3 regions of the Paenibacillus sp. TY11 genome follow, and region 1 is predicted to be linked to each of the others. Evidence: predicted binding sites of a transcription regulator. Region 1 holds the regulator's gene; each other region holds the start of a gene.
What was found. Region 1 encodes LexA, which represses DNA repair genes until DNA is damaged. Its sites were predicted from a motif close to CGAACATATGTTCG; they were not measured.
Positions count from the first base shown of each region.

Region 2: addB (helicase-exonuclease AddAB subunit AddB) is a predicted target of LexA. The motif match lies at 1,942-1,955, and genes of this name have one in related genera.
Region 3: AC6EJC_RS03645 (YolD-like family protein) is a predicted target of LexA. The motif match lies at 3,184-3,197, and genes of this name have one in related genera.

Region 1 is NZ_JCBAIQ010000006.1:72,023-76,650, reverse strand. It holds gene AC6EJC_RS07980 (1,2-dihydroxy-3-keto-5-methylthiopentene dioxygenase) at 1-67, shown strand, start outside; gene AC6EJC_RS07975 (HAD family hydrolase) at 169-963, opposite strand; gene AC6EJC_RS07970 (hypothetical protein) at 1,116-1,625, opposite strand; gene AC6EJC_RS07965 (DUF896 domain-containing protein) at 1,749-1,955, opposite strand; gene AC6EJC_RS07960 (LysM peptidoglycan-binding domain-containing protein) at 2,064-2,432, opposite strand; gene lexA (transcriptional repressor LexA) at 2,622-3,248, shown strand; gene AC6EJC_RS07950 (hypothetical protein) at 3,527-3,829, shown strand; gene AC6EJC_RS07945 (hypothetical protein) at 4,064-4,228, shown strand; gene AC6EJC_RS07940 (hypothetical protein) at 4,270-4,410, shown strand.
Region 2 is NZ_JCBAIQ010000017.1:8,688-13,315, forward strand. It holds gene addB (helicase-exonuclease AddAB subunit AddB) at 1-1,875, opposite strand, end outside; gene AC6EJC_RS18245 (class I SAM-dependent rRNA methyltransferase) at 2,121-3,500, opposite strand; gene AC6EJC_RS18250 (Na/Pi cotransporter family protein) at 4,028-4,628, shown strand, end outside.
Region 3 is NZ_JCBAIQ010000002.1:314,909-319,536, forward strand. It holds gene AC6EJC_RS03625 (IS3 family transposase) at 1-525, opposite strand, end outside; gene AC6EJC_RS03630 (transposase) at 534-830, opposite strand; gene AC6EJC_RS03635 (group-specific protein) at 1,285-1,545, opposite strand; gene AC6EJC_RS03640 (thermonuclease family protein) at 1,637-2,641, opposite strand; gene AC6EJC_RS03645 (YolD-like family protein) at 2,809-3,144, opposite strand; gene AC6EJC_RS03650 (copper amine oxidase N-terminal domain-containing protein) at 3,300-4,256, shown strand; gene AC6EJC_RS03655 (fibronectin type III domain-containing protein) at 4,381-4,628, opposite strand, start outside.

The DNA.
Region 1 (4,628 bases):
CTTGTTCATCGAAGAAAATGGCTGGATTGCCGAACCGTATGAAGATCCAACCTTCATTAAAGCATAATTACGAAATCATCCTTGTGTGAATAAAAAAACTCCCTCTGCTCTGTAACAATCGAGCGAAGGGAGTTTTCTTAATACTCGTTTCTAAAGACTATGGATTTCTTACTTTAACGATTGAATAATTCCGTCCAATTCAGACAGATGCTTGATTTCGAACTTGGGCTTGATCTCTGTGGTGTTGGTTTTAGCATTTCGGTTCACCCACACCGAGTGTACACCTGCTGCCAACGCTCCTTGAATATCAGTCGTCAGCTTATCTCCTACCATTAAAGCATGTTCAGGCTCAATACCAAGAAGCCCCAAAGCATGCTGGAATATAGACGGATCAGGCTTGCCTCGACCAAATGAACCTGAAATGACAACATGATCAAAGAAAGGAGCTAATTGAGGAACTCCATCCAGTTTCTCCTGTTGTAGATCAGGGGAGCCGTTTGTCAGCAATAACAGCTTGTATTGTCCCTTCAATTGTTCTAAAATCTCAAACGTTTCTTCATATACATGTGGACGCGCGCGTCTTTCCGAAGCAAATTGGGTAGCCAGCTTTTCCGCCAATTCCTCATTATCTATCCCCAGTTGCTGGAGCCCTCTGCGCCATGATTCCTTTCGATAAACAGGAGCCAACTGTTCCAATTGGCGGAATTCAGGCTGCTCACCTGCTGTAAAATTCGCCCACAATCCTTCAAACGGATTAATGCCGATCATTTGAGTAAAACTAAAGGTTTCATAGGACTCATACAAAGCGCGTGCTTCCTTGCGGACGGCTTCCTCCAGAGACTTCGGATCAACGCCTGCTTCACCGGAGCCTGTTTGGCACGCTGCATCAAATGCCTCTTCTACACTACGTTCATCCCACAGAAGGGTATCATCAAGATCAAACATTACCGCCTGAATCGTCATCTGAATTATCCACTCTCTTTCCACTATATATGTACGCCTGTTTGCTAGGTTACCTATTCGGATCATCATGTGTGTCCATATTAAGCAAGCGGCCGCAACATGTTATATATAACATCATGCGGCCTTACTTACAGAGCTACAGGCTAAATCAGTTATTTCTTGTCTATCTGTATCTGATTGGATAGCGCAAACTTTTCAAGTCGCTCTGCAATGGCATCCGTGTCATAGCGTCCCAGTGATTTTGTGAAAATAAAATTACCGCCCTTACCTTTTCTTTCAACGGTTACGTAACCCTTTTCAATCTTGATGGCTTTCATGTCCCCTGCCGTCATTGGACGTTCTCTGCCACCTTTCAGCATATAGAGAGTATCCTTTCCCACCTTCAAATAAGGACGACGGATAAAGAAGATAACAGCCAGCATCAAGTACAAGCCGAATACAAGCCAATCCATTCCTCGCATGCCGGTCTTAGTCAAAAAGTAACTCATGAGCATGTACAATACAGCAAGACCAGCCAGCATGATTGGCACAGTAATATTACGGCCACGGAAAATGTCCATTGCAGAACCTGCGCCGTTAATGGTTTGAATGCCTTGTTTTTTGCGCGATTTATTCAAATGTGCTGTGTTTTTGCGTACTTTTCTTTCAAATGATCGGGCCATCTCTCAATTCCCTTCCCAGATATATTACATTAAACAATTGCCTCAAGGCTGATCTATATAGATACCGAGAAAGATACCTAAAAACGAAAGGTAAATTATGCAGGCTTGGCCGCTTTAACGACATTAATGCTTCAGCCCGCCATTTCCCTTCGACGTATCATCGTCCACAAATTCAATTGTTTCAAGCTGCTGCCGAAAATTACGGCGAATGTTACCTAAGTAAATTTCCCGAAGATTGGCGCGCTCTGTGGTCTCCGCTTCCGTCAATCCCTCGGATTTTGCTTTGCGCGCTAATTCATTAATGCGCTGTACCAAGCTGTCTATATCCAAATTGTGTCCCCTCCATAAAAGCAAAGATATAATACACTTTGACATGTAGAAAAGAGCTTGTCAAGGCTTCCGCATTACGCTCCCTGACAAGCTCTAATAGTCTGTAGATCAGAAGTGCGGAAGCTTGAGTACCTGACCTGCCTGCACACCCCGATCCTCCAAACCGTTAATCCGCACAATTCCTTCTATATATACCCGTGTATCCATTCGTTCCGGTTTATGATTCACGGCAATCTGCCACAATGTATCCCCAGGTTGTACGGTCAGTTTGGTCACTTCTTCCTTGGAAACTGAAGGAGCTGCGAAAACCGTAAGCACACCTGCCCCTGCAATCCAAGCGACAATCACTAGAATAAGAAGCTTAAGTAAAAAAGTATTAGTAATAATCTGTACAAAACGCACCCTACCCTCTTTTCGGGTCTCCTGTATATTTTCTAAATTCATCGGAAAAATACTTTGATAAGTACTATATTTCATCATTGGCCGTGTCCTCCAAACGTTTGTTCTTATGTTTTTCACAATATAACACGAACATTTGTTTTGTTCAATAGAAAAGAGAACAAAAGTTCGCAATTATTTTTAGGGATTATTTAGAACTTATGTTTGTACGAACGGAGGTTCTATGCTATAATTTTCCCAAACGTTACTAAATGGGGTTGATACGGTATGTCTAAGATTTCGAGCCGCCAGCAGGCCATTCTTGAATTTATCCGCAATGAAGTGCGTCTAAAGGGATACCCCCCTTCTGTACGCGAAATAGGCGAGGCTGTCGGATTGGCCTCCAGTTCTACGGTTCACGGTCATTTGGATCGTTTAGAGAAAAAAGGACTCATTCGCCGCGATCCTACCAAACCACGGGCTATTGAGTTACTCGGTCAAGACGAATCGGATAATAGCAACTTGATTAATTACTCCATTAGTCGTGTCCCCGTCGTCGGCAAAGTAACTGCTGGTCTTCCTATTACGGCGACAGAAAATATTGAAGATTACTTTCCTCTTCCCCAACACTTTGTTGGTGAGGATAAAATATTCATGTTATCTGTTGTAGGCGAAAGCATGATTGAAGCTGGTATTGCTAACGGAGACTATGTAATCGTACGTCAGCAGCAGACCGCCGATAACGGCGACATTGTTGTAGCTATGACAGATGAAGACGAAGCTACTGTTAAAACCTTCTACAAAGAAAAAGATCATATTCGCCTTCAACCTGAAAATCCAGCCTTTGAACCTCTTCGCCTGACACATGTCAGCATTTTGGGCAAGGTTGTAGGACTTTTCCGGGACTTCCACTGATTTCTCGTTTCTTCTTCCCCGTCATTCTATCCACTAATACAAAACCGGCTGCCTAGGGTAAGCCGGTTTTGTATTGTCATTATGTTTACTATGTATCTCACAACTATTCTTTCCTTTTCAGCAACCTATATTGTATCTACTATAAAAATCCGCCCCCTCATCTTAAATAATCCCCCACTGATCTTGATCTGCTGTACTGTTATTGGTGAAACAAATGGATCTTTCTTTGTTCTAGATAAATATGATATATTACTCATAGCCTCTATAGGAGGAATTAAATGAAAAAAAATATAATTTCAGCGTTTGTTGTGATATTTATCGCCATAAGCTGTGCAGTTCCAACAATGGATCATTTGTATGCAAAAGAGAAATCAAACATAACAACCTACGATCGTATTCAGTACATACAAATACTTATCCATTTCAGGTATTTAGAAAAGCAACTTGAAGCTACAATTTCCGAAAGAAATAATTACCCAGAAGACAGCCAAGAATATAAACAACTCTCAGAACAACTGAATCATATTCTTGCCCAAGAGGCGTACTTCGAAAAAAAACTTAAAACCCTTAATAGTAAATAATATTCATACTAAACTGCATATTATCTTTATCTACACTATTTGACTCATGCTGACCTGCTGTAACATTCTCCTACAACGTAAAGTTGGAAAGGCGAAGGCAGGTTAGCATGAGTTTTTTGTTAAACATTAGGAACATAGGTAGCAGCTTTTTTTACTTTTAATAGATTTATGCTGATACATTACTAGCACAATTGACATATGTATATAGCAGACCTAAGCAAAGGAGATATGCAGATGATCAGAAATAGAGTTAAAACGTATAAGCATCGCATCGGGAAAAACAAATATCTGGTCGTTAAAGTCTTTCAGGCCGCAGCTGCTAAAACAGGAAGCGGAAATGCACTAGCAACCAATGCATTGAATATCAAAATTTCCAAGCGTAAGCGTAAACACCACTAAGATTCAACCGTACCTTCATTTCTTTGAAGGGAGGTGATATTATGAGCAGAAGACATTTCAGACGTGATTTGAGAAGAAGAAGATTAAACATCCGTTCCAATCAAAGAGCCATTGCGCGCGCAAGAGGTAACGCACTGGCTGTTAATCTGTTTAGCGTAAATGATAGACAACGCAGACGTTAATAATCGTTTTCAAGCAAAAAGCGGGAAGGATTCTTCCTGCTTTTTTGTGTTTACACGGCACACCAAACTGCTAAATCCCATCGCACTGCTTAAATTCATCGGCCTTCCTTTTTTTTAAAAAAACTTCATCGATGGATACAACCTACACTCGCACTTGGGTTAAAGCAGTGATGAAAAATTCGATATTTGCTTTTACGATGTTTATATGTGCAGTTCAT
Region 2 (4,628 bases), on a different contig from region 1:
TAGCACAAAGGCATGTTGAATACCAGCTACACGCGTACGGTCCGTGTTTCCGACCAGAACCTGATCCAGAGCTGGTGGAACAAGTCCCATACGGAACTCAGCCAATCCCGTTTCCAGCACACCCGCAAACAAAGAAGTATCCAGTCTCTCGTCACCCATCATTTCGACGATTTGATCCAGTAGTTCAAGCACCGCATCCCATACCTGACGATGCTCCTTCGCCTGCTCAGGATTTCCTGCTCCCTCAGCCTGATGAATGAAGGCGTCCAGCTTGTGGCCGATTTCTGCATCCTCCAGCAACAGATACACCGCTTCACACTTCTCAAGCGCAGTTCGTGCCTTACCCATACGTTTCTCAAACGCACGTAAAGGCGTCACGATCACATCCCGGCACAGCTCCATCAAATCCAACGTTTCATCCCGTTGACGATTCCGTTCCTGCTCCCCCAGCTCCAGCGACAAGCTGGGCACAGCCTGCCAAGGCCGACCGTCTGTCCAACGGCTGCCTTGTATTCCGCACGCCAGTACATAGTTTTCCAGACGGTCCATCTCCTCGCGGCTCACCCGACCATCCAGCGGCAGTAGAAGGTCTGTTTTGACCGCACGAAATACATCCTCATATCGCCAACGCCGCTGCACGATATCCAGCGAAGCCCGAATCAATTCTACCAAGGGATGATGCAATACACTTCTCCGCTGATCCAAAAATACCGGAACATCATATTGCTTGAATATCGGTTCCACCCAAGGCTCATAATCTTCAATATGACGCACAAACAGGGCCATCTCCCGATAACGCGCGCCCTCATCTCGGGCCAGACGACGCATTTCGCGTACAGCCCCTTCCAACTCAGCGCGGCGATTCGCCGCAGCATACAGTTTTATGCCTTCCGGCTGTTCTTCTGTCCACTGCTCTCGTAGCTGCTGCAGCCGCATCCGTTGTTCCTGATTTCGCAGCCCTGTACGATATTCGAAGTTAGCCTCCAAATACGCCAACGCCGGACGTTCCTTAAATCTCGGCAGCGGATCAGGGCGCAGTAATTGTGTCTGCGTCTCTATCATCAGCTCGTCTGCCATTCCTTTGAGCTTTACATACGTAGCCGCTGAGGGATGAAACAAATCCAGCTCATGCGGAAGCTGTCCGCTCTCGTAGCTGCGGCTGCAAGTCAGCGCCACCGTCAACGAAGAAGCGTGCAGCATAAGCTGCTCCACCACCTTGTATTCATGCGGTGTAAACCTGCGGTAGCCATCCATCCAAATATCTGCTCCGCGCACAAGGGAAGACTCGGCAATCTGTTCTGCCAGCATGCGCAGCGTATCTTCACCGTCAATATATCTAAGCGTCAGCTCTCGTTCAAAATCTTCATAGATTAGACTGATATCTTTGAGCTTGCCGCGCAAAATCGGAGTTGACTCCCCCGCAGCATTCATTCGCTCCAGTTGCTCCGGTACTGACCGAGTATCATTTCCGTACTGCTTTAGCTCCGTAAACAACGTATTCAACCGATCTACAAAGCCGAGCTGGTCTCCCGAATCCTTAAACAAACTCAGTTCATCCTTGCGACGACGAATAATTTTATATAAAAGCATCTTCTTGCCTTCTTCCGTTACAGGCACCAGTGCTGAACCCCCGGTTTCTTGCATGACTAAATAGGCAAGACGATGAAATCCCATCACTTGGGCGCGCACCGACCCCTGAATACCGTTTCCGGCTTCTGTAAGCAACGCATGTTCAGAAGCAAATGACGATTGCTCCGGTACAAGTAACAGCATAGGCTTACCTAGCGGCTCCTCGCGTAACATAGACGTCATTTCATTGCGGATTAACGTACTTTTACCACTACCAGAGCGGCCAATCAACAAGCGGACCGACATGATGCGGCCTCCTTTCCAACGAACAACATTCTATTAAACAGTATAGCATATCAGGCAAGGGAGAAAAGAACGTACGTTTGCCATGTTGTAGCAATTGATCCCCCCTCTAAAAAACAAACAGTCCCGCAGGTTGGCTTGGTGCATGCCTTCTCTACAGGACTGATTTATACCTAAAACGAGTTTATTTTACCTATTTCACCTATTTAACCACCAAAAAGGTGGTTGACTTTGGCTTTGTTTGAAACCTACAGCTGTGTCCGGCTGCGCACCTCAAAGATGGCGAATTTCAAATAATGGCCTTCCTCCACACCCAAAATTTGAGGATGGTCCTTACCAGCCGCTCTCCAATCTACCAGGCGGAGGATTTTGCCAGCATCTGCCGCCGCTTCCTTAATCGTGTCCAAAAACAGCTCCGGCCGCATATGGAACGAGCAGCTTGCCGTCACCAAATAGCCGCCCTCATTGACGAGCTTCATCCCGTGCAGGTTGATATCTTTATATCCCCGTGTAGCTCCTTTGACAGCATTCTTCGTTTTAGCAAAAGCTGGCGGATCAAGAATGACCACATCAAAGGTGCGTCCGCCACCTGCTGTCAGTGGCTTGGATGTATCTCCTTTGCCCCCGGCTCGCGCGTTGCGTTCCTCTACACCTTTAACCTGATTGCGCAAATATTGAAAAGCATCGTCGACGACAAACTCGACGCGTTCCTCAAAACCGTTCAGCTTGACATTATCCCGCGCACTTTCAATCGCATGCTCAGAAATATCAAGACAAGTTACTTTTTTAGCACCGTATTTACAAGCATTGAGCGTAAAGCTTCCCGTATGTGAAAAACACTCCAGTACGGTTGCTCCGTCCCAGAACGGGAATTCAACAACCTTACCACTTTTATTCACAGGCTTCATGACCGTTGTGCCAGCATCCTCTGGGTCTGCCGCTACTTCTTGTAGCGTAATTCCGCTACGTGCTCCCCAACCTGTCATTAACGGCGCAATTGCTGCACGATTTTCACGCTGGTCAAAGAAATAACCAGTCTTCTGGCCCTCTACGATGTCGACCTTGATTTGCAAGCCATTTTCCGTCACCACCACATGCCGCGGGCAATCACCGTACAAAGGCCCCTTCGTCTGTTCCAATCCTTCCAGCTCGCGGATGGACACATCACTGCGTTCATATATACCAACAGGACCAACTACCTCAACGAGCGCATCCCTGATTTCTTCCCTGCGCCGATCCATGCCAAGCGTTAACAGCTGCACGACCAACACATCACCAAAACGGTCTACAATCAGTCCAGGCAAAAAATCAGCCTCGCCGTACACCAACCGATAAGCGTCTCCCCCGGTCACAAAACGTTCGCGGTGCTCCAGACAATTCCGGAAGCGTTTGGCAAAAAAGCTTTGGTCCATCGCTTCCAGCGGCTCATAGGACATCACACGCACTGTAATTTGTGAAGCCGGATTATAGTAACCTGTCGCCAAATAACGCCCCTGATGGTTAACGATGCTGACCAAATCGCCTGCCTCTGGATCACCCTCAATCTTGGCTATTTCGTTTTTAAACACCCAAGGGTGTGCGTGCTCCAGCCTTTTTTTACGGCTGCGTTCTAATATTACTGAAGGCAAATCCTTCACTCCCATTCTTGGATTACTCAAAGTCCTTAAAAGTGTGGTGTTCGATGGGGCGCAGCCCCGCGTTTCATTTGATCTTACGATCGCTGCTGCAACGGGATTTTTGAGATTAGGTAAAACATTTAAAGGTAAGAATCCCCCTAGGTTTATACTTCCGAAGCAGCTTTCCTTTGGAAAGCTTTCAGGCGAACGCTACCGCTTCTCCAGGTTCAAATGAACCACTGCGCTACTACCCGTCTTAATATCAACATCACACTTGTAAAACTTGTGAAGATACTACAACAATTATCGTTTCCATAAAAACGGCTCGGCCATGCTTGTCATGGCTGTCCTCTACAGATCATAGGCTGTTACATAAGCGTTTTAACGGTACTGTGGAGAAGCGATATGCTTCGGTCGTCGCTTAAAAGTCGCTGGTAAAGATATAGTGATTTCAAGGAAGTATCAAAGCACTCTAGGTTCACTACACTTACGTAGCATCTGAATTCAAACACTTTTCACCTAGAAAGGGGGATAAGCCCGTGTTTATACACGTTATTTTGCCGCTGTGCGGTGGGCTGCTTATTTTTTTGGGCGGGATGAAGCTGATGGAAGCAGCTCTCCGGCATTTGGCTGGCCCCTTCCTCACCCGCTGGCTGAACCGGGCCACCGTTTCCCCTTGGCGGGGTATGCTGTTCAGCTCAGGCATTACCGCTCTGCTGCAAAGCAGCACCGCCGTAACGGTGCTGACGATCGGACTGGTCAACGCCGGGCTGCTGACCTACGGCCGCACGCTCGGTATTATTCTTGGCACCAATATTGGCACCTGTCTAACCACTGAGCTGATGGGGCTCCAGCTCGGCAAGCTGGCTGTTCCGCTGCTATGCGGCTCACTGCTCTGCTGGAGCACCGCCGTCCTGTGGGGGGAAGCTGTCCCCGGCCGCCAGTATGCGTCTGACGGAGCTTCACCCGGCTCCAATGGGCTTAGCCGCCCACAGGCTGTACAATATATCAGCCTCGTCTTTGCCGGATTTTCGTTGATTCTGGCGGGTATCCGCGTGATGCAAACGGTCGGCCCCTGGATTGAACAGGCCGGACTATTCCGCTGGTTTCTTGATCACGCTGCGGCCAACATGTGGTGGG
Region 3 (4,628 bases), on a different contig from region 1:
TCTGCGGCTGATCTGGTAGGCAACAATTTCGTTGTTAAAAAGATCCTGAATCGCGGAAAGATAGAGCCTCTGTCCATTGAACATGAGGTAAGTGATGTCCGTTACCCACTTTTTATTCGGTTGGTCAGCCTTAAATTCCCGGTTCAGATGATTGCCAGAAATGACGTAGGCTTCTTTCTTGCCGTAGTAAGGTCTCTTCCTACGAATGATCGCCTTGATTCCCAGTTCACCCATAAGTCTCCGTACACGCTTATGATTCATATGTATGCCGTAGATTCGATTCAACCAAACCTTTATTCTGCGGTAACCGTATATTCCCTTCAACTTCTCGTAACATGCCATGATTTTTAGCTTCACGGCTTCATCTTCCCGCTGTTTGGGTGAAACGAACATCTTCCGTTTTATCCACTTATAAAAATCACTTTTAGACACTCGGGCCAGTTCACATAGTAGGACAATGCTATGTCCCTTACTAAGCAATTCTTGGATCACCGCAAACCTTTTACTCTTGGGTACAGCGTCCATTCCTCCTTTCACATCTGCAAGAGCTTTTTTAGCATTTCATTTTCTGCATCAAGGCGTTTCAGCTTAACCTCCGGATCTTCAGGTCGTGTTCGAGGTCTGCCGATGCCAGGCCCTTTTGCTTTGCCACGTTTTTCCTCTAGACCTTTCATTCCCTCGGCTTTGAAGTGTCTCACCCATCGGCGAACCAGAGAAGCGTCAATCTCCATTTCTCGTGCCACGTTTTCATATCCGATGCCCTTTTTGAGGTACAGATCCACTGTCTTTTTCTTGAAGATCACATCGTAAGTTTTTCTTATTTCTCCCATAAAAAAATCCCCTCCATAATAGACAGATTAGACGGCTTGCTCTTTTCTGTCTACTATGAGGGGATCATATCATTAAAGGTGAGGCGTTTCGTTGGTTCTGTGTACCTAAAACGGAATACTCCGCAGGTACCAAGACCTTTCATTATTTTTGTTCAATTAATGATGATGTGTCCATGGTAAATCAAGAATGCCGAGGACCGGGATCGAACCGGTACGGTAGTCACCTACCGCAGGATTTTAAGACATGAGTTTTTAATATACTGTACTGGCATACAGTTCCAAAATCCAGTATTCTCAAGGCTTTTATATGTTCGTATATGTTCTCATTTGGACTGTATTCTACACAAAATACTACAGTCTGTCCCCAATTCGTCCCCAATAAAAAGAGCAGGAGGATTAATTCCTTACTGCTCTTTTTGCCTTCTACTAAATGCAAAATCAACATCCGATATGTTTATTGCTCTAAAATCCATTGTTCTAAGAAGGCTCTCGTTTCGCGAGCTGGAAAATACCATTTCCTCCCTATTTTTCGCTTGATAAATCTCGGATCATGAAAAAAGGTATCAAGAATTGCATTCCAACTCATACACGTTCTCTTCTTTAATTCTTTTGTATCCCAAAATACATATTCAGCATCTACTGCTTCCACCAACTCCGAAATTTTCTTCAATATTAGCTTTTTCGCTTCCTTTTCATCTACACTAATCTCAATCAAAATCCTCATCCCTTTTTTGTAGAGTGCTAAACTAATTAATGAACGCATAAAAAATCCTCGGATATATACCGAGGAATCGTTTTAACAAAAATTATCTTTCACACGCCACTCCATCACCATCACGATCCAACTTTCTACTGTAACCTGGTTCTCCTTCATAGATTGGATCGGCGCCAGCAGCACGAACCGCAGAGCAGTTTTTATAGTATACACTACTTGATGATTCTCTTGGTTCAGAATAAGTTTGAACGACTTCCTTTTTAGGAGTAACTACTTTAGGCTTAGATTCTTTCACACCTGAATCATTACTTTTAGATTCAGTCTTTGTAGTTGTCTTTTGAGCTACCTTCTGATTGAATCCTTCTTCTTGCGCATAGTTTTCAATACTCCAGATGCCTGTTCCATTTTTTTGAGCGGTGGTTTGGATCTTTTTGAATTGATCGACATATTTAACGTTTGGCGTGTCTATGTAGGCCACACGAGCATACCCTTTTTCGATTAACATTTCATTCAGCATCTTATCTCCAACCCATATATATCCAAGTAAACGACCATACTTATCTCGTTCAGAAACATCAAGCTCTAGGGAAAGATTACCTTGTTTTAATAGCTTCAGCGTAAAAGCAGATGCTTCTTTTGCAAACGGTTGAACCGGTGTACCCTGTTTTACACTTTCAGGTGTATCTACTAAAAGTAGTCGAATCTTTTCCTCTTTCCCCTGAACTGATGCTTTAAACGTGTCTCCATCTGTTCCCGCTAATAAGGTTATAGGAATACGTTTTGGTTTTTCAGAAGCTGATTCGTCATTCGTAGTTGAGGTAGAAATAACATTTGTTTGTTCAGCTTTAACTATAGTAGGTGCTTTAGGTGTCTGTTCTACTTTAGTCGAAATTGACGGTGCTTCACTTGATAATTCCTGCTTGTTATTTGACAGATTCCCGATGAATACTAATAAAAATAGGCCAGCAAGTGAAAATAATACTATTGCTAGTTTACTTTTCTGATTTTCTCTCCTAGCACTCTGATATTTTTTATAACCCCAGTATCCAAGTCCTCCTGCGATAATAAGCAATCCTAAATATTTAATAATCGCCACAACTACAATTACTGCTAAGATAATTCCTATAACCTTTCCCTTTCCATTACTCTCATGATATCCCCCTAGGTATTTAGTTCTAGGATAAATATACCATGAATATTTTCCAATATATATACTTTTATGACAGAAATCGCACGAATCTTCTTATGCCCCTAGATTATCTGCTAGATACTTGCTGAAATAATATCCTCTAACTTAATCCAACTAAAATCATCCTCGCCACGAAACAGTTTTACTTCCCTGCGAGCAGTATTTATAGACGTGATTACACCTGTGAGTTCTTCGTCATCGAACGGGCTAAAAACCACTATCGATACAGGCTGACGTGTGTTGTAAGAGACTATAAGTGCCTGCTCAATTAGCTGCACTTCTTGATCATCAAGTTCAGGCTTACCACGCCGTTGGCGATCTTTCATGAGCTTTAGATATGCTTCCTTATGTTCAGGGACGATTATCCGACTGCTTTCCCATAATCCATTGCCCTCAAGTTTCTTTCCCATGTAAGTAGCCTCCTGATGTGTTATGTAGAAATTACATTCCGAACATACGTTCTACACAAGAGATTTTCATACTAGAAAAATATTCCTAGGTCTGATAGACTACTTGTAAAATGAGGATTTTGCAAAGTCCTGAAATATTAAAAGAGGAGATTATTATGAAGCGCCTTCTTACCTTATTGTTAATTTTTGTTGTCTATTTTGGAACGATTCCAACAATTCATGCGAATCCGTCGAATTATCGTATTTTTTTGGATGGAAAAATTGTGACACTTCAATCTGCCCCTCGCATTGAAAGTAACACCCTTATGGTTCCAGTTGTCCCGTTGTTAAAAAAATTAGGCTATACAGCTGCTGTAGATCCCGATATTCCTGATCGTGTAAAAATAACAAATTCGAATAATTCGATTACCTTTGTGATTGGTGCTAAAAATATTTATATCAACGGAAAAGAAATTCGTATGCCTATTAGCTCTAAATCATACAATGGAGTAACTTACCTTCCTCTGCGTGCAATTTCGCAAGCACTCGGGAAACCGTTTGGCAGTAACTCTACAGAACAGTACGCCTGGATTGGAGTTACACCGAGTAAAAACCAAAATATTCCAACAGAGTTGCAAGGGAAAGATTTTAGAAATGCTATATGGGGTATGACAGTTCAGCAAATTAAAAGGTCTGAGACACTGCCTCTCATCAATGCTGTCACTGAATTAGATGATTACGGCGCGAGTAATATGTACTATACTTATTTGGACTACAGAGGTGAATACAACGGGTACAAAGCAGTTTACACTTATATCCTAACTGGGAAAGATAAGAACAACACTAAACTGTATGACGGCCAGATTTTATTTCCTGAAAAATTTAGTAACATGCAAAACTATATAGATCGATTCTTTAAAATTAGTTCTAAAATGCAATTGGTATACGGTGCACCAGTTCAAACGGAGCGACCACGAGGAAGAGATCAGAGTAAATGGGCGGAAGACCTGTCTTTAGGTAATCTCTCTTTAACCGATTACTACAATGTCGGTCGAAATTCTTATTATATCCGATTGTACAAAAGTATGCATTCTGAATATCCTCAATTGGATATTTTGGTGTCTCAAAGATAATATTAGACTTTTTTCTGAGAATCAGCACGCCAGTGTAATTGATTTTATCAAATACTTCGAAGATCTATAGAACTGACTAGACAAAAAGCTCTGCCGCCCCATTAAGGTCAGCAGAGCTTTTTATTTATTTAGAGTATTCACTTACTTCAAACGTCAAAATACGATCATACAGCATGTAATCCTTACGGCTGCTGAATGGTCCTTTATTATTGTCATGTTTATTGATTGCATAGGATGCTGATCCAGAACCAGCCTGTTTACCCTCATACCAAGCAATGAAGTCATTAACTTCTTTCATGCTCAGGTCAAACTCTTTTTCCAAGCCGGTTGTCATGGTGACCACCAAAATTGCACGGTTGCCTGATGGAGATT